2 regions of the Pelomonas lactea genome follow, and region 2 is predicted to be linked to the other one. Evidence: riboswitches for the same ligand, from Rfam matches in the RefSeq annotation. Region 2 holds a riboswitch; the other holds the start of a gene.
The links. A riboswitch is a leader RNA that binds a small molecule or an ion and turns the genes downstream of it on or off. The one in region 2 is predicted to bind manganese.
Positions count from the first base shown of each region.

Region 1: another riboswitch for manganese. It lies ahead of ACG04Q_RS08830 (TMEM165/GDT1 family protein); the one in region 2 lies ahead of ACG04Q_RS20915 (TMEM165/GDT1 family protein).

Region 1 covers NZ_JBIGHX010000003.1:50,640-57,212, reverse strand. The annotation lists gene ACG04Q_RS08850 (choice-of-anchor A family protein) at 1-573, shown strand, start outside; gene ACG04Q_RS08845 (S49 family peptidase) at 577-1,578, opposite strand; gene ACG04Q_RS08840 (Rieske (2Fe-2S) protein) at 1,733-2,119, opposite strand; gene ACG04Q_RS08835 (HAD family hydrolase) at 2,112-2,777, opposite strand; yybP-ykoY riboswitch at 2,833-3,007, shown strand; gene ACG04Q_RS08830 (TMEM165/GDT1 family protein) at 3,013-3,588, shown strand; gene ACG04Q_RS08825 (RluA family pseudouridine synthase) at 3,590-4,528, opposite strand; gene ACG04Q_RS08820 (Rne/Rng family ribonuclease) at 5,185-6,573, shown strand, end outside.
Region 2 covers NZ_JBIGHX010000008.1:288,991-295,563, forward strand. The annotation lists gene ACG04Q_RS20895 (TolC family protein) at 1-1,171, opposite strand, end outside; gene czcI (cation efflux protein, CzcI family) at 1,241-1,594, opposite strand; gene ACG04Q_RS20905 (heavy metal translocating P-type ATPase) at 1,625-3,898, opposite strand; gene cadR (Cd(II)/Pb(II)-responsive transcriptional regulator) at 3,995-4,447, shown strand; gene ACG04Q_RS20915 (TMEM165/GDT1 family protein) at 4,817-5,395, opposite strand; yybP-ykoY riboswitch at 5,398-5,583, opposite strand; gene ACG04Q_RS20920 (carbohydrate porin) at 5,678-6,573, opposite strand, start outside.

The DNA of each region.
Region 1 (6,573 bases), on a different contig from region 2:
GGCAGCGCGCCCACCGGCCAGGGCTTCGCCTTCGCCACCGAGCAGCAGCGCCTCACGGCGCTTTCACTGTCGCTGGATTCGATGACCAACACCGGCACGGCGGTGGACCAGTGGGGAACGCTGCACTTCGACGCCGCCGGCCAGATGCTGGCGATCTTCGACATCCTGGCCGGGGACGCCGCCAGGAACCTGCAGATCGACAACCTCGCCAGCGGCGCACAGATCCTGATCAACATCCATGGCACGCGGGTGGACTTCGGCAACCACGGCTACACCGGCTTCAACAAGGGCCAGGTCCTGTTCAACCTGCCCACGGCCACCGAGGTCATCCTGAACGGCGGCATCAACGCGTCGCTGCTGGCCACCAAGGCCAGCGTGGGCCAGGGCTGGGGCCAGATCAACGGCCAGGTGGTCGTGAAGGACTGGAACAGCAGCGTGCAGGTCAACGACGCACCGATGCCGTTCGTGCCGCCGACAGACACGTCCCTGCGCAAGCTGCCCGAACCGGGCTCGCTGGCCCTCGTCGGGCTGGGGCTGGTGGCGGCGGGGCTGATGCGGCGCCGCCGCTTCTGACGCTCAGCGGATGGGCGCCAGCTCGCGCATCGCCCTCACCGCACCGGCGCCTACGCTGGCACCGAAGCGCTTGGCCAACCGCTCGGCCACGTTGTCGCGCGGCGAGTAGTCGATGACGTCCTCGGCCTTGACGACCTCGCGGGCCACGAAGTCGAGATTGCCGAAGTGGTCGGCCAGACCCAGCTGCACGGCCTGCTCGCCGTTCCAGAACAGGCCCGAGAAGGTTTCGGGCGTTTCCTTCAGCCGCTTGCCACGGCCTTCGCGCACGACGGCGATGAACTGCTGGTGGATCTGGTCCAGCATGGCCTGCGCATAGGCCTTCTGCCGCGGACTGACCGGGCTGAACGGGTCCAGCATGCCCTTGTTCTCGCCGGCGGTCAGCAGCCGGCGCTCGACGCCCAGCTTGTCCATCAGCCCCGTGAAGCCGAAGCCGTCCATCAGCACACCGATGGAGCCGACGACGGAGGCCTTGTCGACGTAGATCTCGTCGGCCGCCGCAGCGATGTAGTACGCACCGGACGCGCACATCTCCTCGACGACGGCGTAGACCGGCTTGCCGTGCAGCTGCTTGAGCCGCTTGATCTCGTCATGCACGATGCCGGCCTGCACCGGGCTGCCGCCGGGCGAGTTGATGCGCAGCACGACGGCCTGCGCCGCGTCGTCCTTGAACGCGTCCTTCAGCGCCGCCAGCAGTTGCTCGGCGCTGGCCTCCGTGTCGGCAGCGATCTCGCCGCGCACCTCCACCAACGCCGTGTGCGGCGCGGCAGTCGGCGTCACGTGCCGGCCCTGCAGCCACAGGCTGTAGACCAGCATGGCCGCCAGCAGCAGCCAGAACAGCCGGAACACCGTGCGCCAGCGCCGCTCCAGCCGCCGCTCGCGCAGGAAGTCGCGCGCCAGCTGGGCCAGCAGCGTCTCGTTGTGCGGCGTGAGCGGGCCAGGCGCCGGCGGCGGCACGCCGACGGGATCGGCAATGGGTGGCGGCAGGGAGTCGTCGGAGGATGTCATGTGATGGTTTCTATTGGGCAATTGCGGGGCGAGCGCCGGGCCGCTCCCAAGCCGACCCGCCTGGGGCGATGTGCCTGTCGGTCAATCCGGCAAGCATCGCCGGCCCCTCGGGGGACCGGCCAAGGTACGCCTTGGACGAGGGGCTGCACTCTTTTCAATCTTCAAAAGCGGGTTTGGTGTCGCGCGTCGGGTGCCAGTAGACCGCCCCATCGCGTTCGGTGAGTTCGATCTTGGTCAGCCGCCCGCGGTTGCAGGGTCCCATCAGGCACTGGCCGGTCAGCGGGTCGTACACGGCACCGTGGATGCTGCACATGATGAAGCGCTTGTCGCCGTCCAGGAACTCGCCCTCCTGCCAGTCCATCTCGGTGGGCACGTGGGCGCAGCGGTTCAGGTAGGCGACGGCCTGGCCGTCGAAGCGAAGCGCGAACGCACGCACCGGCTCGCGCCACTGGATGACGTCGAAGCTGACGGCCTTGCCGCGCTCCGCCAGGTCGGCCGACGCGCACAGGCGCTGCGGCGCTGCGATGTCCTGCTCAGGCATGCTGGATCAGCCAGTCGTGCAGCTCGCGCGTCGAGTGCGCGACGAACAGCGGATTGAACTCGGCGAAGGTCTCGTGGTCGTGCGCGCCGAAGCTGACCGCGACGCAGGGCGTGCCGGCGTTGGCGGCCAGCTGCAGGTCATGCGTCGTGTCGCCGATCATCAGCGTGCGCTCGGGCTCCACGCCGAACTCGCGCATCAGCTCCAGCAGCATCTGCGGATGCGGCTTGGAGCGCGTCTCGTCCGCCGTGCGCGTGCCGTCGAAGAGATGGCCCAGCGCACTGGACGCCAGCACCCGGTCCAGGCCCACGCGGTTCTTGCCGGTGGCCACGGCCAGCCAGTGATGGCGCGCCTTGAGCGCCTCCAGCATTTCCAGGCTGCCCTCGAACAGCGACAGCTCGTGCTCGGAGCCCAGGTAGTGGTGGCGGTAGCGCAGGCCCAGCTCCGGGTAGCGCTCCTCGGGCAGGCCGGGCACGGCATGCTCCAGCGCATCGCGCAGGCCCAGGCCGATGACGTACTTGGCGCGCTCGAACTCGGGCTCGGGCAGGCCCAGGTCCACAGCGGCACGCTGGATGCAGCGGGCGATCAGCGCCGTGGAGTCGAACAGGGTGCCATCCCAGTCGAAGGCAATGAGATCGAAACGTTGGGGACGGAAGCTCATCACGCCATTGTCGGCGCTGGCGCCGCGGCGGGCGGTGGCAAGCCCACTACAATGCGCGCTCGTCATTGGGGAGTAGCCGTCCTGCGCCTGCAGGAGCTTGCGTCAACACACTTGGTCCGGTGGACCATGGCGCAGGCAGCTCCAGAGCCTGGCAAGACCTTTGACCACATCGCCTCCGGTAAGGGCCGGGTGGCGGCGTGGTCTTTGGTTTCGTATCGGCCCTTTGGAGAATTTCTTGGAAGCATTCCTCGTGTCCACCGGCGTCGTTGCGCTCGGCGAAATGGGCGACAAGACGCAGTTGCTGGCCATCGTGCTGGCCGCCACCTTCCGCAAGCCTTTGCCCATCATCCTGGGCATCTTCGTCGCCACCGTGCTGAACCACGCTGCCGCCGGCCTGCTGGGCGGCTGGGTGGCCCATGCGCTGGGGCCGGACGTGCTGCGCTGGGTGGTGGGCCTGTCCTTCCTCGCGATGGCGGGCTGGATGCTGATCCCGGACAAGCTGGACGATGACGACGGGGCGGCGAAGCGCCAGCGCTTCGGCGTGTTCGGTACGACCGTCGTCGCGTTCTTCCTCGCCGAGATGGGCGACAAGACGCAGATCGCAACCGTCGCGCTGGCCGCGCGCTACACCGACGTGGTGCAGGTGGTGCTGGGCACCACGGTCGGCATGATGCTGGCCAATGCGCCCGCCGTGTTCCTGGGCGACAAGATCGCCGCCAAGGTCTCGATGCCGCTGGTGCACGCCATCGCGGCGGTCATCTTCGCGGTGCTGGGCGTGCTGACGTTGATCAACGCCGGCAGGCTGTTCTGAATCAGCCGGCCAGCACGGCCTGGCACGCTACGGGCAGCGGTGCCTCGCAGGTCACGGTCTCGCCCGTGGCCGGGTGCTGGAACTGCAGCCGGCGCGCATGCAGGAACATGCGGTCGAACTTCGCCGCACCGCGGGCCAGCTCGCGGTTGCGGTCGAAGTCGCCATACTTCGGGTCGCCCACGATGGCGTGACCCGCCTGCTGCAGGTGCACGCGGATCTGGTGCGTGCGGCCGGTCTTGATGGTCACGTCCAGCAGGCTGAAGCGCGGCGTCCTCTGAACCACCTTGACGAGGCTGATGGAGCGCTTGGCCTCGGCCTCGTCGGCCTTGCCCGGCCGCACCCAGCGCTCGCCGTCGCTGCCGACGAACTTGACCAGCGGCACGTCGATGACCTTGAGCTTGTCCGGCCAGTCGCCCCAGACGAGGGCGGCGTAGGTCTTGCCGGTCTCGCGGTCGCGGAGCTGGTCCTGCAGGTTGACCAGCGCGCTGCGCTTCTTGGCAATCATCAGCAGGCCCGAGGTTTCCTTGTCGAGCCGGTGGACGAGTTCCAGGAACTTGGCCGTCGGCCGCGCGCGGCGCAGCGCCTCGATGACGCCGTAGCTGACGCCCGAGCCGCCATGCACGGCCACGCCCGCCGGCTTGTCAATGACCAGCAGGTGCTCGTCCTCGAACACCACCGGGAACTCGCGCGCCGGCGCGGCGGGCGCCTCGGCCCGCTCGGGCACCCGCACCGGCGGGATGCGCACCTCGTCGCCCAGTTCCAGCCGCGTGTCGGCCTGCGCCCGGCCCTTGTTGACCCGCACCTCGCCCGCGCGGATGACGCGGTAGACATGGGTCTTGGGCACGCCCTTGAGCTCGCGCAGCAGGAAGTTGTCCAGCCGCTGGCCGGCCGAGCCTTCGTCCACGATGACGCGCCGAACCGCGGGTTTGTCCGTACTCACAGTGGCTGTCAACCCCGTGGCAGGGGCCGCGGGGGCTGCCCCTATAATCCTTTTCACCACGTTGCTGCCGTAAGTGTTTGATTTTTCTGATTTTAGCGGCGGTAGCGCGGGGCCTGGCGGGTTCGCCCGCGGGCCACAAACAGGCGATGCAACGCATCCTGCGTCCGGCAGGCGACTTCCCCAAGTGAAGCAGCGGTCGGCGGCACGGTGCGGCAGAGCGATGACACCCGGAACCCTCCGGCCCTTCTTCACCCGCTTCGGTGCGCGAAGAGGACCGGATGCCAAACAAGGTTTTCACGGCGTGAGAGCGCGCGGTATTCACCGCAAGAGCTCGCGCCAGCGTCCAGCAGTCCTTCGCGGATGAGCCCTCCCCTCCCCCACCCGCTGCGCCCGCCGGCGCGACCCCAGCCAGAAGCTGCGGTGGTCGCCCGGCCCGGCGCGTTCGTACGCGGCAAGGTCGAGACAGAGCTTTCCCGCGATGTGGCCGCACGGTCGCATGCGCCAACGCTGCTCGGCGTCTGACCTCCGTCAGAAACCCGAGCGGTCCAGGGCACTCCTTCCACGGTTCCACGCTGTCGCTCGTGCGTCTTGAACGCCACCTCCGGGTGGCATGACGTGGCGCGTTTCCGCACGGAACGCGCCGAAGGAGTGATGACATGAAACGCATGCTGATCAATGCGACGCAGCCGGAAGAGCGGCGCCTCGCGATCGTCGATGGCCAGAAGCTGCTGGACTTCGAAACCGAAATCGAAGGCCGCGAGCAGCGTAAGGGCAACATCTACAAGGCCGTCGTAACGCGCGTCGAGCCATCGCTCGAAGCCTGCTTCGTGGACTACGGCGAAGACCGCCACGGCTTCCTGCCGTTCAAAGAAATCTCGCGCCAGTTCTTCCGCGAGGGCACCGACGTCAAGAACGCGACCATCAAAGACGCGATCAAGGAAGGCCAGGAACTGCTGGTTCAGGTGGAGAAGGAAGAGCGCGGCAACAAGGGCGCTGCACTCACCACCTTCATCTCGCTGGCCGGCCGCTACCTGGTGCTGATGCCCAACAACCCGCGCGGCGGTGGCGTGAGCCGTCGCATCGAGGGCGAAGACCGCGAAGAGCTGAAGGAAAACCTCGACCAGCTCGAGTACCCCAAGGGCATGAGCCTGATCGCCCGCACTGCCGGCATCGGCCGCTCCGCCGCCGAGCTGCAGTGGGACCTGAACTACATGCTCAAGCTGTGGTCGGCCATCGACGGTGCGTCGAAGGCCGGCAAGGGCGCGTTCCTGATCTACCAAGAGTCGTCGCTGGTCATCCGCGCCATCCGCGACTACTTCACCGCCGACATCGGCGAGATCCTGATCGACACCGACGACCTGTTCGAGCAGGCCCACCAGTTCATGAACCACGTGATGCCCGACCAGGGCCATCGCGTGAAGCGCTACCGCGACGACGCGCCGCTGTTCAGCCGCTTCCAGATCGAGCACCAGATCGAGACGGCCCACAGCCGCACGGTGAACCTGCCCTCGGGCGGCGCCATCGTCATCGACCACACCGAAGCGCTCGTGTCGGTCGACGTCAACTCCGCCCGCGCCACCCGCGGCGGTGACATCGAAGAAACCGCCACCCGCACCAACCTGGAAGCGGCCGACGAAATCGCCCGCCAGATGCGCCTGCGCGACCTGGGCGGCCTGATCGTCGTGGACTTCATCGACATGGAGGAGTCCAAGAACCGCCGTGACGTGGAACAGCGCCTGCGCGATGCGCTGCGCAGCGACCGCGCCCGCGTGCAGTTCGCCTCCATCAGCAAGTTCGGCCTGCTGGAGATGAGCCGCCAGCGCCTGCGCCCGGCGCTCAGCGAAGGCAACCACATCACCTGCCCGCGTTGCAACGGCACCGGCCACATCCGCGACACGGAATCGTCAGCGCTGCAGATCCTGCGCATGGTCCAGGAAGAGGCGATGAAGGACAACACCGCTGCCGTGCACGTGCAGGTGCCGGTGGAGGTCACCTCGTTCCTGCTGAACGAGAAGCGCACCGAGATCACCAAGATCGAACTCAAG
Region 2 (6,573 bases):
TCAGGTAGCGCGCCCGGGCTTGCAGCAGGGAGCGCTGCGCGTCGATGACGTCAAGGAAACCGAACTTGCCGGCCTCGAAGCCCTTGCTGGCCGAGTCGTAGGCCTGCTGTGCAGCGGGCAGGACCGTCGACTGCAGCGTCTGCAGCGATGTGCGAGCAATGGACAACTGCGCTGCCGCCGTCTGCAGGTCAGCAAGGACGCGCAGGCGCGCGGCCTGGAACTCATCCTCCGCCTTGTCCGCTCGCTTGTTGGCCTCGTAGACCGCGCCTTGGTTGCGGTCAAAGAGCGGCAACGGGATGGACAGACCGACGATGGCCTGCGTGCGTCCCAATTCGTTGTCGCGCTTCGCGCCAACGCTCAGCGTCACGTCCGGCGTCGCCTTGCTGCGCTCGACATCCACCAGCGCCTTGCGGCGCTCCACCTCGGTACGGGCGGCCAGCAGCGCCGGAGCCTCCTCGAGCCGGCCCATCAGCTCGGGAAGGGGCGCACGCTCAGGAATGGCGTTGATGTCTCCTGCGACGCGAACGAACCGTGGCTCTGCATCCCCCCAGAGGTTGGCCAGAGCATGGCGGGCAGTGGACAGCTCCGCTTGCGCTTCAGCGAGCTCGAGCTGCGTGTTGGCTTGGTCGACCTGGGCGCGGGTGGCGTCCACCGGCGAGACCTTGCCGGCCGCTACGCGCTTGGATACAGCCTGTGCGCCACTCGTGGCGAGGTCTGCCGAGTTGGTGGCCAGCTTCGAGCGCTCCTGAGCTGCGAGCACTGCGAAGTACGCCGCGATGGCCGATGAACGAACCTGGGCCTTTGCGTTGGCCAGCTCGACCTGGGCGAGGTCACGCGAGCGCTGAGCCGCGTTCACGCGGGCGGTGCGCTTGCCGCCCAGCTCCAACGGAATGTTCAGCGTCGTGGTTGTCGTTCGCGTCGCGCTACGGGTGTCCTCGACGCTTGCAGCGAGTTCCGGGTTGCGGAACGCGCCAGCCTGCCGGACGGAGCCGTCCTGGGCCTCAAGCTCTCGCTGCGCCGCCGACACCACGAAGCTTCGCGACGTCGCCAGCTCGAGCGCCTGTTCAAGGGTGAGGCTGTCTGCCGCCGTGTTTGTCGCCAGTTGGGCGCGGACGGTAAAAGGGCTGAGCAATGCGGCCGCCAGCCCGAGCGGCCAAAGAATTCTTCTCATCGAATCTCATAGGTTGAAACCAGGGATTCGGCGAGACGGGTGTGGTTGGAAGTCCTCCTGTCTCGCCGGCTAGGCGAGACGGCGCCACTGAGGGCGGTCTGGCGCCCTGGTGGGCGCGGACGCATGAGCGTCGAAGGTGGGAATGTCGAGGCGACTCGTCAGAGCAAGCGCCTCCATGCTGGCCGGAGCCTCGCAAGCCATTGCAGAGCAGGTGGCATGGCAAGCCGTGCAGTCGTTGTCGACAGCGAGCTTCGCGCTCGCGGGCTTCTCAGTGCCTTCGTCCGCCTTGTGTTCATGAGCATGGTGGCCCACATGCTTGGCAGACTGCACGCCAGTCTCATGCTGGCAATACACAGCCGCTGCGCCCCAAGCGAATTGGAGCGGCAGTAGCAAAGCGAGCAGCATTGCGACGAGCCGGTACATGGCCTAAGTATCGCTGCGGGACCGTGACAGTCAGTGGCGGGTCGAGACCCGGAGAAGACGCAACCCGTTGAAAACCACCAGCAGGCTCGCGCCCATGTCGGCGAAGACCGCCATCCACATCGTGGCACTGCCGAACACCGCCAGCACGAAAAACACGGCCTTGATGCCAAGCGCCAAGACGATGTTCTGCCAAAGGATGGCGTAGGTGCGCTGGGACAACCGGATGGTCTCAGGAACCTTTCGCAGGTCGTCGTTCATGATGAGCACGTCGGCCGCTTCCTTGGCCGTATCGGTGCCGGCGCCGCCCATCGAGAAACCCACGGCGGCCGCAGCCAAGCTTGGTGAATCGTTGACGCCATCGCCGACCATGCCCGTCTGCTGGGTTTGACCCAGCTCGGAAATCACCTTGAGCTTGTCCTCGGGCAGCAGATTGGCCTGAACTTCGTCGATGCCAACCTGGCTGGCAATCGCCTTCGCCGTGGACGGGTTGTCACCGGTCAGCATGATGGAGTGGATGCCCAGGGTCTTGAGGTCAGCGACGGCCTGCCTGCTGGTCTCCTTGACGGTGTCGGCGACCGCAAAAAGCCCAAGGACGCTCTCTTGGTCCGCCAGCAAGGACAGCGTGCGCCCCTGCGCCTCGTGCTCCTCAAGCCGCGCCTCCAGCTCGGCGGAGCACAGGCCTCGCTCATGAACCCAGCGGTGATTGCCTAGGATGTATTGGCGGCCATTGACGGTGCCGTGAACGCCTCGGCCCAGGTCGGCGCCGAAGGCTTCGACGGGCAGTGGTTCTCCGTCCAGTCCGGACGCGACGGCCTTGGACACCGGGTGGTCAGAACGGCATGCCAAGCTCTTGGCAATCAGCATCACCTCGGCTTCAGGCAATGTCTGAGACAACGCCGCTTGCGCTACGAGGCGCGGCTTGCCTTCGGTCAGCGTACCGGTCTTGTCCAGCGCAACCACCTTGAGCTTGCGGGCCTCCTCGAGGTGCACGCCACCCTTGATGAGGATGCCGCGACGGGCCGCCGCCGCCAGGCCGCTGACCACAGTCACGGGCGTAGAGATGACGAGCGCGCAGGGGCAGGCGATGACGAGCAGGACGAGGGCCTTGTAGACCGCCGTCAGCCACGGCCAGCCCATGAGGAACGGCGTCCCCACTGCGACCGCCAGCGCCAGCAGGAAGATGGCCGGCGTGTAGATGGCGGCGAACTTGTCGACGAAGCGCTGGGTTGGCGCGCGCTGGCCTTGGGCTTCCTCGACGGCATGGATGATGCGCGCCAGCACCGTGTCGCTGGCGGGCTTGGTCACTTCGAACTCGAGCGCGCCAGCCTGGTTGATGGTCCCAGCAAAGACGTCATCGCCCGGTGCCTTATCCACCGGGATGCTCTCGCCAGTGACGGGGGACTGATCGACGGCGCCCTCGCCGGAGGTGACTCGGCCGTCAAGGGCGAATCGTTCGCCAGGCTTGACGCGGGCCGTCGCACCGACGGCCACGGTCTTTGCATCCACGCTGGCCCAAGTGCCATCGGCTTGGCGCACTTCCACCTGGGGCGGTGACAACGCCAACAGCCCGGTGATGGCGTTGCGCGCCCGCTCGACCGAGCGCGCCTCGATGAGTTCGGCCAAGGAATACAGCGCCATCACCATTGCCGCTTCGGGCCATTGCCCGATGGCAAAGGCGCCGGCAACAGCCACCGACATCAGTGCGTTGATGTTGAGCTGGCCGCGCAGGAGCGACGACAGGCCTTTGCGGAACACGGCGAGGCCGGACAGCGCGATGGCACCTGTCGCGACGGCCATACCGGCCACCTTCCAGACCAGCGTCTCCGGCGCGAAGAAGTGGACCAGTTCAGCAGCGATTGCAACGAGCAGCGCCGCAATCAGGCGGATCAACTCAGCGCGCTGGGCCTTGGCGGTGTCCTCGGCGGGAGGCGGCGCCGACAGCGTCTCCGTCTTGAAGCCGATGCCGTTGATGGCGGCAATCACCGGCTCCCAGACCGCCTGCGGTGCGTTGACGTCCAACGCGCGCGCAGGCAGATCGAACCGCAACCCGCGCACTTCGGGGAAGCGCTCCAGCGCGCGCCGTATCTGCCCTTCCTCGGTTGGGCAATCCATGGCGGGGATGCGCAGCAGCAGGCCGCCGGACGTCGCGACGACTGGGGACTTGGTCTCCACGCCGTGGGCCGAGCCGCAGCATGGCGTCGCTTGCCGGTGTGCATGGCCGTGGTCGTGTCCGGCCCCATGCGCGTGGTCATGCTCATGGTGGTGGTGGGCATGGTCGTCGTGGGCGTGCTCGTGGGTGCTCATGCTTGCTCGTTCGTCAGCTTAGAAAGTATTTGACAACCTGTAGCTGCTACAGAGTCAAGTCTCTACACTTATGTCCTTGCGAGCCCTGGGGTACTCATGAAGATTGGCGACTTGTCAGCCGCGTCAGCAACGCCCATAGAGACGATCCGCTTCTACGAGCGCGAGGGTCTGCTGCCGGCTCCCGGGCGGACACAAGGGAACTTTCGGGTGTACGAGGCGCCCCACTTGGAGCGCCTGCAGTTCATCCGGTACTGCCGCAGCCTTGATATGTCATTAGACGAGGTACGCGCTCTTCTGCGTTTCAAGGATGCGCCTGGCGAAGACTGCGGCGACGTCAATGCGCTGCTCGATGAGCACATTGGTCATGTATCCAAGCGCATCAAGGAACTGCGCTTGTTGGAGAAGCAGCTGAAAGAGCTTCGGCAGCGCTGCAGCGATGTGCGAAAGGCGGATCAATGCGGCATTCTTGCGGGTCTCGAAGAGGCGTCCCAGGAGCCGCCGTCAGCCGAACTGCCGAGCCCGCACCTACGCGCTGTGCACAGGCACTGACGCCTCTGCGCGTATTGGCAGCCGATTGATCGCACTGACCCTGTGTGCCGGCCTGTGACCTTCAACTGGACGTGCAGACCTGTGGACGTGGACTGAACATGGTGACCGCCATGCCCATCAGGCACAGCGCCATGCCAAACCCAGTCAGTCTGTCGATATGAGCGTTGTCCGGGCTTGCGGCCATCATGCCCATCTCGGCGATGAAGGTCTGGCGTCACAAATGACGCTGCCAAACCGCTCCGCATCTGAAGCTGAGCAGCCAAAAAAACGCCCCTGGCCGAAGGCCAGAGGCTTGGAACGTCTCTGCTGTCATCGCGTCGACGCCTGCTCAGCAACCGTCTTGCTGGTCAAGGACTCTGATGGGCAACTTCAAAAGCCTAAGCCGGACCCCGCGCCGATGAGCGTCGCGATACCCAGCACGGCAAAGATCGCCGCTGCAATGGAATGCACCAGCTTCATCGGAATCCTGTCGGCGAGTTTGTCGCCAATGAATACGGCAGGCACGTCCGCCAAGAGCATGCCCATTGTTGTTCCGACCACCACCCAAAGCGGGTTGGCGTAGTGAGCTGCCATGGCCACGGTGGCGATCTGCGTCTTGTCGCCCATCTCAGCCAGGAAAAAGGTAATCAGCGTGGCACCGAAGACACCGAAGCGCTTGGCGACCTGCGTTTCCTCCTCCTCGATCTTGTCGGGAATTAAGGTCCAGATGGCCATGCCGATGAACGAGGCGCCGAGCACCCAGCGGAGGACTCCAGGGGAAACTGCTGAAGTGATCCAAGCGCCTAAGGCGCCGGCGACACCGTGATTCACGATGGTCGCGCACAGGATGCCGGCAATGATGGGCCACGGCTTCTTGAACCGTGCAGCAAGGATGAAGGCGAGGAGTTGGGTCTTGTCGCCAATCTCAGCAAGAGCGACCACACCAGTTGAGACGAGGAGTGCTTCCACGAAGGTTCCACGGCCGGTTCCCAGACGAATGACCACAGCGCTTCCCCGGCCAGTACGGAGGCGCTGTGGTCAAAGGTCTTGCCAGGTCAGGAAACTGCTGACGCCATGGCCTGCAGGCCAAGTGTGTTGACGTCAGCCTCTTCGAGCGAAGAGCGGCTACTCCCCAATGACAACCACATTATCGCTGGACATCTGGCGCCAGCCAGGAGCACGGCGTCAGCCCAATAACTGGCATGCCGACCGAGCCGATGCGGCGCGCAGTTCGCCCTCCGCCCACTCGCATCAGTTCTCCCAATGCAAGCGAAGCGCGTAGAAGGACGCAGGGCCTCGGTCGGCGTTGTAGCCCGGGTTTCGGATGCGCTGCAAGTCGCCGGTGAGGAAGAGCCCTCTGAGCAGCTCGGCCCGGTAGTAGGCCTCGAAGTCCCGCTCCGGCCGGTAACTGAGCTTGCCGTCCCCGAGGAAAAAGGTCTGCCCGCCTCGTGCGAGGAACTGGGTATGCCCCGTGGAAAGGCTGCTCTGGGCGATACCGATCCCGAGGACGTCCTGTGCGCGGCCCCAGGCCGAGCCGCCCACCTGCAGTCCGGCCGAGGTTGATCGGTCGGCTTCAGTAAAGGCGTAGGTCTCGGTCCTGCCGTCTGCCTTGAACGCGCGAATGAAGACACCGATGTTCTCGGCGAGCTTGTGTTCGACGCCGATGCCGACGCCCCATTTCGCTTGATCCTGCTGTCGCACGGCGTCGAGGGTTGGCGTGCCGCTGGTCGCCGAGAGGGCGTCGTCATAGCGTGCCATCACGGCCTTCATGCGGAAGCCAAGCAACCTCACGGTGCCGGTCTGGCCCGCGACAGCGTAGTCCTTGCTCAGCTCGACTTGGTCGCCGTAGTGCCGGAACAGCCGGCTGTCCAGCTGAAGCTGGTTGGGCTCCTTGGGCACGGCGAAGCGGCCCGCGCGCAGCGCCCAGCCTTCAGCGATGTACTCGGCAGCCACGCCATAGGTGTAGCCGCGCGAGTCAGCTGGGTAGTCATAGGCTGCATGGGTCATGAGCGCCCAGTTCATGAACTGCATGCGCGGGTCGTGGGCGTAGCTGTTGGCATCGAAGATGTCCAGCACCGAAAGCGCGCCGGCGCTGAGGACCAGACGCTCAGAAGCAGCCTTGCCCGACAGCTGATGGGCTGCGGACT